DNA from 3 places in the Micromonospora sp. WMMD712 genome. Region 1 is predicted to be linked to each of the others. Evidence: riboswitches for the same ligand, from Rfam matches in the RefSeq annotation. Region 1 holds a riboswitch; each other region holds the start of a gene.

What was found. A riboswitch is a leader RNA that binds a small molecule or an ion and turns the genes downstream of it on or off. The one in region 1 is predicted to bind cobalamin.
Region 2: another riboswitch for cobalamin. It lies ahead of O7633_RS05905 (ribonucleoside-diphosphate reductase subunit alpha); the one in region 1 lies ahead of metE (5-methyltetrahydropteroyltriglutamate--homocysteine S-methyltransferase).
Region 3: another riboswitch for cobalamin. It lies ahead of cobN (cobaltochelatase subunit CobN); the one in region 1 lies ahead of metE (5-methyltetrahydropteroyltriglutamate--homocysteine S-methyltransferase).

What each region holds. Positions count from the first base shown of each region.
Region 1 is NZ_CP120743.1:5,386,837-5,390,405, forward strand. Features, by position in the region: gene O7633_RS23455 (acyl-CoA dehydrogenase family protein) at 1-561, shown strand, start outside; gene O7633_RS23460 (hypothetical protein) at 716-982, opposite strand; cobalamin riboswitch at 1,098-1,312, shown strand; gene metE (5-methyltetrahydropteroyltriglutamate--homocysteine S-methyltransferase) at 1,426-3,569, shown strand, end outside.
Region 2 is NZ_CP120743.1:1,443,022-1,446,590, reverse strand. Features, by position in the region: gene O7633_RS05915 (SDR family oxidoreductase) at 1-435, opposite strand, end outside; gene O7633_RS05910 (ester cyclase) at 582-986, opposite strand; cobalamin riboswitch at 1,229-1,440, shown strand; gene O7633_RS05905 (ribonucleoside-diphosphate reductase subunit alpha) at 1,577-3,569, shown strand, end outside.
Region 3 is NZ_CP120743.1:411,554-415,122, forward strand. Features, by position in the region: gene cpt (chloramphenicol phosphotransferase CPT) at 1-434, opposite strand, end outside; cobalamin riboswitch at 694-823, shown strand; gene cobN (cobaltochelatase subunit CobN) at 1,112-3,569, shown strand, end outside.

The sequences.
Region 1 (3,569 bases):
ACCTTCCCGGCCGACGAAGACGAGTCCAGCCCCCGCCACCTACGCCTGTCCCTGGTGTCGCTGGCCTTCCAGGCAGTCCTCACGCAGGTCCTCGTCGGCATCACTGCCGGCGCGATCAACGAGGCCGCCAGATACACCCGCGAGCGTTCGCGCCCCTGGCCCGCGAGCGGACTCGGGCAAGCCGTCGACGATCCCCACGTGCTGACGGGCTACGGGGAGCTCACCGCAGCCCTGGACGCGGCGCACCTCCTGGCCGACCACGCGACCCGCGCCCTCACCGAGGCCGACGCCCGCGGCCCCGCCCTGACCCCGACCGAACGCGGCCGGACGGCACTGACCGTCTCCGCCGCGAAGGTCGCGTCCAGCCGACTGGCCACGGAGGCGACGAGCAGGATCTTCGAGTTCACCGGCGCGCGCGCGACCGCCCGCGCCACCGGCCTCGACCGGTTCTGGCGCGACGCCCGCACGCTCACCCTGCACGATCCTGTCGCATACAAGGCCCGGGAACTCGGCGACCACCTTCTCACCGGGCGGTATCCACGCATGACGGCACACAGCTGACCGACCCCCGGCATCCGGCGGTGGTCCGACAGAGAAGACCGCGGTGAGGAGCCTGTCGACGCGGGTCGTTCAGATCCGGTCACCGGTGTGGTCCGCGTGGGCACTCAAGGCAGGGGAGTCGACCACGACCGCGAGCGGCTGAGGGGTGACTCCGTCACGCCTCTCGACCCCTGACAGCTGGCCGGGCCGTATCCGAGCCGGCCAGTACCCGGGTGAGACGCTCACACATGCTGTCGGTGGAGTCGCCTTCGGCGACGATCGCCTCGATCCGCGCCAGCCGGGCCCGGGCCTGACGCACCTCGTGCTCCAGCCGGGTGGCGCGGGCAGCCGTCGCGCCTACCTGCCGTCGGCAGGCGTCGAGGCGTTCGAAGTCCTCCGGGCGAATCGCCACCCATTCGCTGCCGTCCACGAGCACGGCCACCCTGTCGATCCTACTGCCCATTCGTCACCTTCCCGTCGGACAGCTCGAGGCTGCTGCCGCGATGTCTCTGTGTCTCGAAGGGGGACGCGCCAACGCCGATCGCTTCTGGACACCTAGGATAGACAGCAGTGCTGGTTCGCTGTGACGCTCAAGCGTCGCGGCGTCGTAAGAGGGAACCCGGTGCGAGACCGGGACTGCCCCGCAGCGGTGAGTGGGAACGACCGCCGTCATCAAGCACTGGACCGCGAGGTCTGGGAAGCGACGGCCATTAGGCGACCGGACAGGTCATGCCCACGAGTCCGAAGACCTGCCCGCACCGCGTACGCCGGCCGGCGTGCGCCGCTGACGGTCTCTCGGGAAGGCCGGGGCGGAAGCCGGTGCGCCCCTGCGCCTCTTCCCTCCCGCCCTCGCGTGAGTCCTCGGACGCTTCGAGGGAAGGACCCATGAGCACCACATTCGGTCAGAGCACCGTGCTCGGTTATCCACGTATCGGTGGTAACCGTGAACTGAAGAAGGCCGTGGAGGCCTACTGGGCGGGCCGCATCGACGCCGCGGAGTTGGAGAGCACCTCGGTCGCGCTGCGCGCCGGGGTCTGGCGGACGCTGCGCGACGCCCGCCTGGACGCGATCCCGTCGAACACGTTCTCCTACTACGATCACGTCCTCGACACGGCGGTGGCCGTCGGCGCGGTCCCACGACGCTTCGCCCGACTCGGCCTGTCAGGGCTCGACACCTACTTCGCCATGGCCCGCGGCGTCGACGCCGAACCGGCGCTGGAACTGACGAAGTGGTTCGACACGAACTATCACTACCTGGTCCCGGAGATCGGACCCGACACCGTCTTCGCCGCGAACCCCGACAAGGCGTTGCGTGAGTACGGAGAAGCCCGCGCACTGGGTATCGAGAGCCGACCGGTGCTGGTCGGGCCCGCCACGTTCCTGCTGCTGGCCAAGACCTCCACACCAGGCGTCGAGTCATTCGATCGGATGGCCGAACTCGTCGACGTGTACGCCGACGTTCTCCGTGCCCTCGCCGCCGCCGGTGTCACGTGGGTTCAGCTGGACGAACCCGCCTACGTGGCCGACCGCACCACGGCCGAGATCGAGGCGCTACACGATGCCTACATGCGGTTGTGCTCCGTGCGGCAGCGGCCGAGGATCTTCGTCGCCACCTACTTCGGGGAACTCGGTGACGCGCTGCCCGCGCTGCTGGACACGCCGGTCGAGGCGCTCGGCCTGGACCTCGTTGCCGGGCCCGGCAACCTGCGACGTCTCGCCGGAGCCGGCCCACTGCACGGCAAGACGATCGTCGCCGGGCTCGTCGACGGTCGCAACGTCTGGCGCACCGACCTTCGGGCGGCGATAACGACCGGTGCCGCGGTCACCGGGCTCGCCGACCACGTCGCCGTGTCCACCTCCTGCTCCCTGCTGCACACGCCGGTGGACCTCGCCGCCGAGACCACGCTCGATCCGCAGCTGCGACGGCGGTTGGCCTTCGCCCGGCAGAAGGTCGACGAGGTCGTCCTGCTCGGCCGCGCCCTGCGCGACGGCACGACGCCGCTGCCTGAACCGCTACCACCCGCCCCGAAAGCGTGGCGCGACGACACCGTGCGGGGCAGGCTCGCCGCGCTGCGCCCAGGCGACAGGCAACGGGGCGACCACCGGCGGCGGGCGGCGGTCCAGCAGGCCCGGTTGCACCTGCCGCCGCTGCCCACCACGACCATCGGCTCGTTCCCGCAGACCGCCGAGCTGCGTGCGGCCCGCGCCGCACACCGGTCCGGCCGGCTCGACGACTCCGGCTACGTCCAGCGGATGCGCGCCGAGGTCGAGCATGTCATCCGGCTCCAGGAGCGGCTGGGCCTCGACGTACTCGTGCACGGCGAGCCGGAGCGCAACGACATGGTCCAATACTTCGGTGAGCAGTTGACCGGTTTCGCCACGACCGAGCACGGCTGGGTGCAGTCGTACGGCTCCCGCTGCGTCCGCCCGCCGGTCATCTACGGCGATGTGGCCCGCAGGGCTCCCATGACGGTCGCCTGGTCCTCCTACGCGCAATCGCTGACCGACCGGCCGGTCAAGGGCATGCTCACCGGACCGGTGACGATCCTCGCCTGGTCGTTCGTGCGCGACGACCAGCCGATCAACGTCACCGCCGACCAGATCGCCCTCGCCCTGCGTGACGAGTGCCGCGACCTTCAGGCGGCCGGCATCCGGGTGATTCAGGTCGACGAGCCGGCCCTGCGGGAAACCCTGCCCCTGCGCGCGGCGGACCAGGATGCCTACCTGGACTGGGCGGTAGGCGCGTTCCGCCTGGCCACCAGCGGTGTCGCCGACGACATCCAGATCCACACCCATCTGTGCTACTCCGAGTTCGGTGAGATCATCGCCGCCATCGACGCCCTCGACGCCGACGTCACCAGCATCGAGGCGTCCCGCTCGAGGATGGAGGTCCTCGGCGACCTAGCCGCGGCCGGCTACCACCGCGGAGTCGGGCCAGGCGTGTGGGACATTCACTCGCCCCGGGTCCCGCCACGTGACGAGGTCGTCGAGGCGCTTCGCCGGGCCTTGGCGGTGGTGCCGGCCGAGCG
Region 2 (3,569 bases), 3.9 Mb from region 1:
CATCTTGCTGGCCTTGTAGACGGCCGAGAGCGGCATGTGGCCGAGCACCACGCTGGAGGTCACGTTGACCACCACCCCGGACCCGCGCTCACGGAACTGCGGCAGCACCGCCTGGGTGGTCGCCATCACCCCGAAGGTGTTGGTCTCGAAGATCTCCCGGACCCGGGCCATGGGGGTGCCCTCGAAGACGCCGATCAGCCCGACGCCGGCGTTGTTGACCAGCACGTCGACGGGCCCCGCCGCGGCGAACGCGGCGGTGATCGTGTCGGGCCTGGTCACGTCGAGCTCCAGGACGCGGAGCCGGTCCGACTCGGGCAGGACGTCCGCGCGCGGCGTCCGCATGGTGGCGATGACGTTCCACCCCTGCGCGAGGAAGTGCCGGGCGGTCTCCCGCCCGTATCCGGAGGAGGCACCGGTGATGAGGATCGTCTGCATGGCGTGAATGCTCCTGTCGCCCGTTCGGATGGTTGCCGCACCAATGCTGGGCGGTGGCCGGGGGAGTCACATCTGTCATTCGACTTCCCGATCCGGGCGCCGCCGGGGCGGGCGACTCAGGCGTCGCCCCGGCGGCTGGCGTCCGGCTAGGACGGGAGGGCGCCGATCTGCTGCATGATGGTCAGCCGGTCGGGCGACACCCAGAACTCCGCGATCTTGCCGTCCTCGACGCGCATGACGCCGATGCCGACCGCCGAGACCCGTCGCCCGCTGGCGGGCACGCCCATGAGCTCCCCGTCGTGGGTGCCCTCGTACCGGCAGCGCAGCGCCACGAGGTCCCCGTCGGCGATCAGCTCGACGAGGGGGTGGCGCAGGTCGGTCATGCCGGCGAAGAAGGCGTCACCGAACTCCTTCACCCCCTGCCGGTCCATCGACGGCAGCCCGGCCGGGTGGAACCGGTAGTCGTCGGTGCACAGGTGCAGCGGGGTCGTCCGGCCGCGGTCGAGCTCCTGGAAGTAGTCGCGGACGATCCGCTTGTTCTCCTCGGACATGGGTGGTCCTCTCGGTCGAGGGGTCGGGATGGTGACGAGCCGGGGCGGGCCCCGCCGCGACGGCTCGCCGGTCAGTCTCGTGCGGCCGGCGGCGCGCGGCGTCTGTCAACCGACTGCATCTCGCCCTGCCGGCCGCCCGCGGTTCCGGCGCTCCGCTCACCCGTCGCGGTGGTGGGGTCACGCTGCGAGGCGACTCGCCCGGCACATCATCTGGTGTTGCCATCTTCGCCTTGCGCCCATATATGGTGTCACCCGTAGCTGGTTCGACCGCCGCTCCACGGTGGTCGAGGCAAGAGGGAACCCGGTGCGAATCCGGGGCTGCCCCGCAGCGGTGAGTGGGAACGACCGCCGTCAACGAAGCACTGGGCCCGGCCGGGCCTGGGAAGCGACGGCCAGTAGGCACCGAGCACGACGCCCGCGAGTCCGAAGACCTGCCAGCGTGCCGCACGCGTCGCGTGCGGCGGTCGAAGGCCGCGTGGGACGGCCGACGCCATCAGCCGGGCAGCGGCGGCGAAGCGCGCCGTCGCGGGTGCCCGGCGGCGTCCTCCCGCGCGCCCTCGACCTCGGCGACGGGCTTGAGGAGGGCGAACATGGGCGCGACGCGGGAGCTGGCGGGGCCGGGGCAACGCCGGCACGTCATGCAGGTCCGGAAGCGGGACGGCGACACCGAGCCGGTGGACGTCAACAAGATCGTCGAGGCGGTGCAGCGCTGGGTCGCCGACCTGGACGAGGTCGATCCGCTGCGGGTGGCGACGAGGACGATCAGCGGCCTGTACGACGGGGCGACCACCGCCGAGCTGGACAAGCTGTCGATCCAGACGGCGGCGGAGCTGATCGGCGAGGAGCCGCAGTACTCGAAGCTGGCGGCGCGGCTGCTGGCCGCGTACGTGGCCGAGGAGGTCCGCGGGCAGCAGGTGGACAGCTTCAGCCAGTCCATCCGGTACGCCCACGGCCTCGGCCTGATCGGCGACGACACGGCCGTGTTCGTGGCCGCCCACGCCCGCGAGCTGGACGACGCCGTCGACCCGGCCGGTGACCTGCGGTTCGAGTACTTCGGCCTGCGCACCGTCGCCGACCGCTACCTGCTGCGGCACCCGCAGACCCGGCTGGTGGTGGAGACGCCGCAGTACTGGCTGCTGCGGGTGGCCTGCGGACTGTCGCAGACGCCGGGGGAGGCGGTCGCCTTCTACCGGCTGATGTCCAGCCTGGCGTACCTGCCCAGCTCGCCGACGCTGTTCAACTCCGGCACCCGGCACACCCAGATGTCGTCGTGCTTCCTGGTCGACTCGCCGCGCGACGAACTCGACTCGATCTACGAGCGCTACCACCAGGTCGCGAAGCTGTCGAAGTTCTCCGGCGGCATCGGCATCTCCTGGTCGCGGGTGCGGGGCCGCGGCGCGCTGATCCGGGGCACCAACGGGCGCTCGAACGGGATCGTGCCGTTCCTCAAGACGCTCGACGCCGGGGTGGCGGCGGTCAACCAGGGCGGCCGGCGCAAGGGCGCGGCCTGCGTCTACCTGGAGCCGTGGCACCCGGACGTCGAGGAGTTCCTGGAGCTGCGGGACAACACCGGCGAGGAGTCCCGGCGCACCCACAACCTGAACCTGGCCAACTGGATCCCGGACGAGTTCATGCGCCGGGTCGAGGCCGACGGCGACTGGTCGCTGATCGACCCGTCCGACGCCCCCGAGCTGCCCGACCTCTACGGCGAGGCGTTCGACTCCGCGTACCGGGCGGCGGAGAAGAAGGCCGTCCGCACCGTGAAGGCCCGCGACCTGTACGGGCGGATGATGCGCACGCTCGCGCAGACCGGCAACGGGTGGATGACGTTCAAGGACGCGTCCAACCGGCTGTCCAACCAGACCGGCGAGCCGGGCAACGTGATCCACCTGTCGAACCTGTGCACCGAGATCCTGGAGGTCAACGACGACGCCGAGACGGCCGTGTGCAACCTCGGCTCGGTCAACCTGGGCGCGCACGTCGGGGCCGACGGCGTCGACTGGGACCGGCTGCGCGCGACGGTCCGCACGGCGGTGGTGTTCCTCGACCGGGTCATCGACATCAACTACTACCCGGCGGCGCAGGCGGCGGCGTCGAACCCGCGCTGGCGGCCGGTCGGGCTCGGGCTGATGGGCTGGCAGGACGCGCTGTTCACCCTGCGCCTGCCGTTCGACTCGCCCGAGGCCCGCGAGCTGTCGACCCGGGTGCAGGAGGAGATCCTGCTGACCGCCCTGGAGACCTCCGCCGGCCTCGCCGAACGGTTCGGCCCGCACCCGGCGTACGCCCGGACCCGGGCCGCCCGCGGCGAGCTGCACCCGGACCTGTGGGGCGCGGAGGTCACCCAGACGGCGCGGTGGGCCGCGCTGCGCGCGCGGATCGCCGCGCACGGCCTGCGCAACTCGCTGCTGGTCGCGATCGCGCCGACCGCCACCATCGCCTCGATCGCCGGCTGCTACGAGTGCATCGAGCCGCAGGTGTCCAACCTGTTCAAGCGCGAGACCATGTCCGGCGAGTTCCTCCAGGTCAACACGTACCTGGTCCGTGAGCTGAAGGAGCGCGGGCTGTGGACCCCGGCGGTCCGCG
Region 3 (3,569 bases), 2.9 Mb from region 1:
GCCTGCGTCGCCGCCATCCCGATCACCCGGTCGCCCCGGGCGATCTCCCGCGCCGCCGCGACCGCCGGGGGACACCGCACGCCGGCCCACAGCACGTCGACGTCGGCCAGGTAGCCGCCGAGCCGCTCCTGGGAGGCGCCGCCGCCGAGGAAGACCTCGTCCAGGATGATCCGCGCCCCGGCGTCCGCCATCGCGGCGATGCCGACCAGCCAGGCGTGCTGCACGGCGAGGAAGTCCCCGCCGACGTCGACCTCGCCGTGTGGGCCGAAGCTCAGCCCGGCGGGGCTGCCCAGCAGGGCCGGCGGCAGCCGGGCGATCAGGTCGTCCACGCCGAGACTGATCCACGGGTGCGGCAGGATGCGCTGGAGGCACCGGACGATCGCGGACTTGCCCGAGCTGGAGCCGCCGTTGAGCACGATGACCTGCGTCGCCACTGATCGGATTCCCTTCGGGCAAGTCCCGTCCCGCGCCGGCGGGCGATGATCGGAATCAGCCTAGCCAGCCCGGGGGCGGGCGGCGGGGAAATGCGCGCGGAACGGGTCGCATCCATCGGCGTACGACATTTGCTTTCGCCGCATCCGATTCCCGATGCAATTGTCAGGCATCGATGTAGTTAGGGGGGTGGGGTGGCCGGGAGCCCGGCGTTGACCGGCGGCGGTCGGGTGTGGCAGCATTCGCGGCCTGACGGCAGTGAAGGAAGCCGGTGCGATTCCGGCGCGGTCCCGCCACTGTCACCGGGGAGCGATCCCCCCTCGTGAGTCACGGCCGTGTGTCTGCGGTTGGAAGGCCGGGGGAGAGCGTCGATCCGGAAGCCAGGATACTTCGGCCGTCGGAGCGACCCCAGGGCGTGGACACCCGAGGAGGACCCGATGACGCACGGCGTCTCGCACATCGACGTACACCGTCGCCGCCTGCTGGCGCGCGGCAGCCTGCCCGCGCCCCGTCGCCGCACCTGAGCCCGAGCCCCGCGTACCGCGCCATGCTGCGCCCCCGGCGCCCCGGCCCGCGCCGGTGAGCCGGCCGCAGGCCCGCCGTACCCGCTGAACCCGCGCCCATGCCTGCCCGCAGGCGGCCTGCCCGCCGCCCCGTGCATCACTCTCCGGAGCCCTCCGTGCGCACCCTGCTGCTGTCCACCGCCGACACCGACCTGCTCGCCGCCCGGGCCAGCGGCGCCGGCTACCGGCTGGCCAACCCCGCCCGGGTCGCCGCCGACGCCGTGCCGGCGCTGCTCGACGGCGTCGACCTCGCCGTCGTACGGCTGCTCGGGGGCCGGCAGGCGTGGCCGGACGGCCTCGCGGCCGTGCTCGGCTCCGGGGTGCCGACGGTCGTCCTCGGCGGCGAGGCGGTGCCCGACGCGGAGCTGATGGCCGCGTCCACCGTGGCCTCCGGGGTGGCCACCGGGGCCCTGGCGTACCTGGTCGAGGGCGGGCCGGGCAACCTCGCCGAGCTGGCCCGGTTCCTCTCCGACACGGTGCTGCTCACCGGCGAGGGCTTCGCCCCGCCCGCGCCCACCCCCGGGCACGGCGTCCATGGCGAGCGGCCCGTCAAGCCCGAGCGGCCGACGGTCGGGATCGTCTTCTACCGGGCGCACGCCCTCGCCGGGAACACCGCCTTCGTCGACGCCCTCGCCGACGCCGTCGACGCCGCCGGGGCGAACCCCCTGCCGATCTTCTGCGGCTCGCTGCGCGGGCTCGCCCCCGGCGACGGGCCGCTGGAGCTGTTCGCCCGCTGCGACGCCCTCGTCGTCACCGTGCTCGCCGCCGGCGGGACGGTGGCCGCCGACGCCTCCGCCGGAGGCGACGACGCCTGGGACGTCGGCGCGCTCGCCGCCCTCGACGTGCCGATCGTGCAGGCGCTCTGCCTCACCAGCACCCGCGACCAGTGGGCCGGCAGCGACGCCGGGCTGTCCCCGCTGGACGCCGCCATGCAGGTGGCCATCCCCGAGTTCGACGGCCGGATCGTCACCGTGCCGTTCTCGTTCAAGCGGATCGACGCCGACGGGCTGTCGGTCTACGAGCCCGACCCCGAGCGGGCCGCCCGGGTCGCCGGGATCGCCGCGCGCCAGGCCCGGCTGCGGCACGTGCCCCACGCCGAGAAGCGGCTGGCGATCGTGCTCAGCTCCTACCCGACGAAGCACTCCCGGGTCGGCAACGCCGTCGGCCTGGACACCCCCGCCTCGGCGGTGCGGCTGCTCGCCGCGCTCGCCGACGCCGGCTACCACCTCGGCGACGGGCCGGTGCCCGACGACGGGGACGCGCTCATCCACGCCCTGATCGCCGCCGGCGGCCACGACGTGGAGTGGCTCACCCCCGAGCAGCTCGCCGCCGCCGACGCCCGGGTGCCGGGGGCGGACTACCGGCGCTGGTTCGAGGCGGTCCCGGCCGCGCTGCGGGAGCGGATCCGCGAGCACTGGGGCGAGCCGCCCGGCGAGCTGTACGTCGACGACGGGCACGTGGTGCTCGCCGGCCTGCGGCTGGGCAACGTGCTGCTGGCGATCCAGCCGCCGCGCGGTTTCGGCGAGAACCCGATCGCCATCTACCACGACCCCGACCTGCCGCCCAGCCACCACTACCTCGCCGCGTACCGCTGGCTGGCCGCGCCCGTGGCGGACGGCGGGTTCGGCGCGGACGCCGTGGTGCACCTCGGCAAGCACGGCACCCTGGAGTGGCTGCCCGGCAAGGGCCTCGGCCTGGCCGCCGACTGCGCCCCCGACGCCGTCCTCGGTGACCTGCCGCTGGTGTACCCGTTCATCGTCAACGACCCCGGCGAGGGCACCCAGGCCAAGCGCCGCGCCCACGCCGTCGTCGTCGACCACCTCGTCCCGCCGATGGCCCGCGCCGAGACGTACGGCGACCTGGCGAAACTCGAACAGCTCCTCGACGAGTACGCCACCGTGCAGGCCCTCGACCCGGCGAAGGTACCGACGGTGCGGGCGCAGATCTGGGACCTGGTGCGCGCCGCCGAGCTGCACCACGACCTGCACACCGCCGACATGCCCGCCGCCGACGACTTCGACGACTTCGTGCTGCACCTCGACGGGTACCTGTGCGAGGTCAAGGACGTGCAGATCCGCGACGGCCTGCACGTCCTCGGCGGCGCGCCCACCGGCGAGGCGCGGGTCAACCTGGTCCTCGCCGTGCTGCGCGCCCCCCAGGTGTGGGGCGGGGCGCGCGCCCTGCCCGGCCTGCGCCAGGCGCTCGCCGCCGCGTACGGCCTCGACGAGGCCGCCCTGCTCGCCGAGCCGGGACGGCGCATCGCCGTGCCGACGGAGCTGACCGACGTGGCCGACGGCCCCGCCGGCACCGCCGCCGACGCCGTCGACCTGATCGAGGGCCTGGCCCGCCGCCTCGTCGTCGCCATGGAGACCCTCGGCTGGGACGCCGCCGAGACCGGCACCACCGCCGATGCCGACGCCAGCACCGCCGACGCCAGCGCCGACCGGGTCGACGCCGTCGTCGCGGAGGTCACCGGCCGGGCGATCCCCGACGCCGCCGACGTGCTGCGCTTCGCCGCCCGCGAGGTGGTGCCCCGGCTGGCGCGCACCACCGACGAGGTCGGCCGGGTGCTCG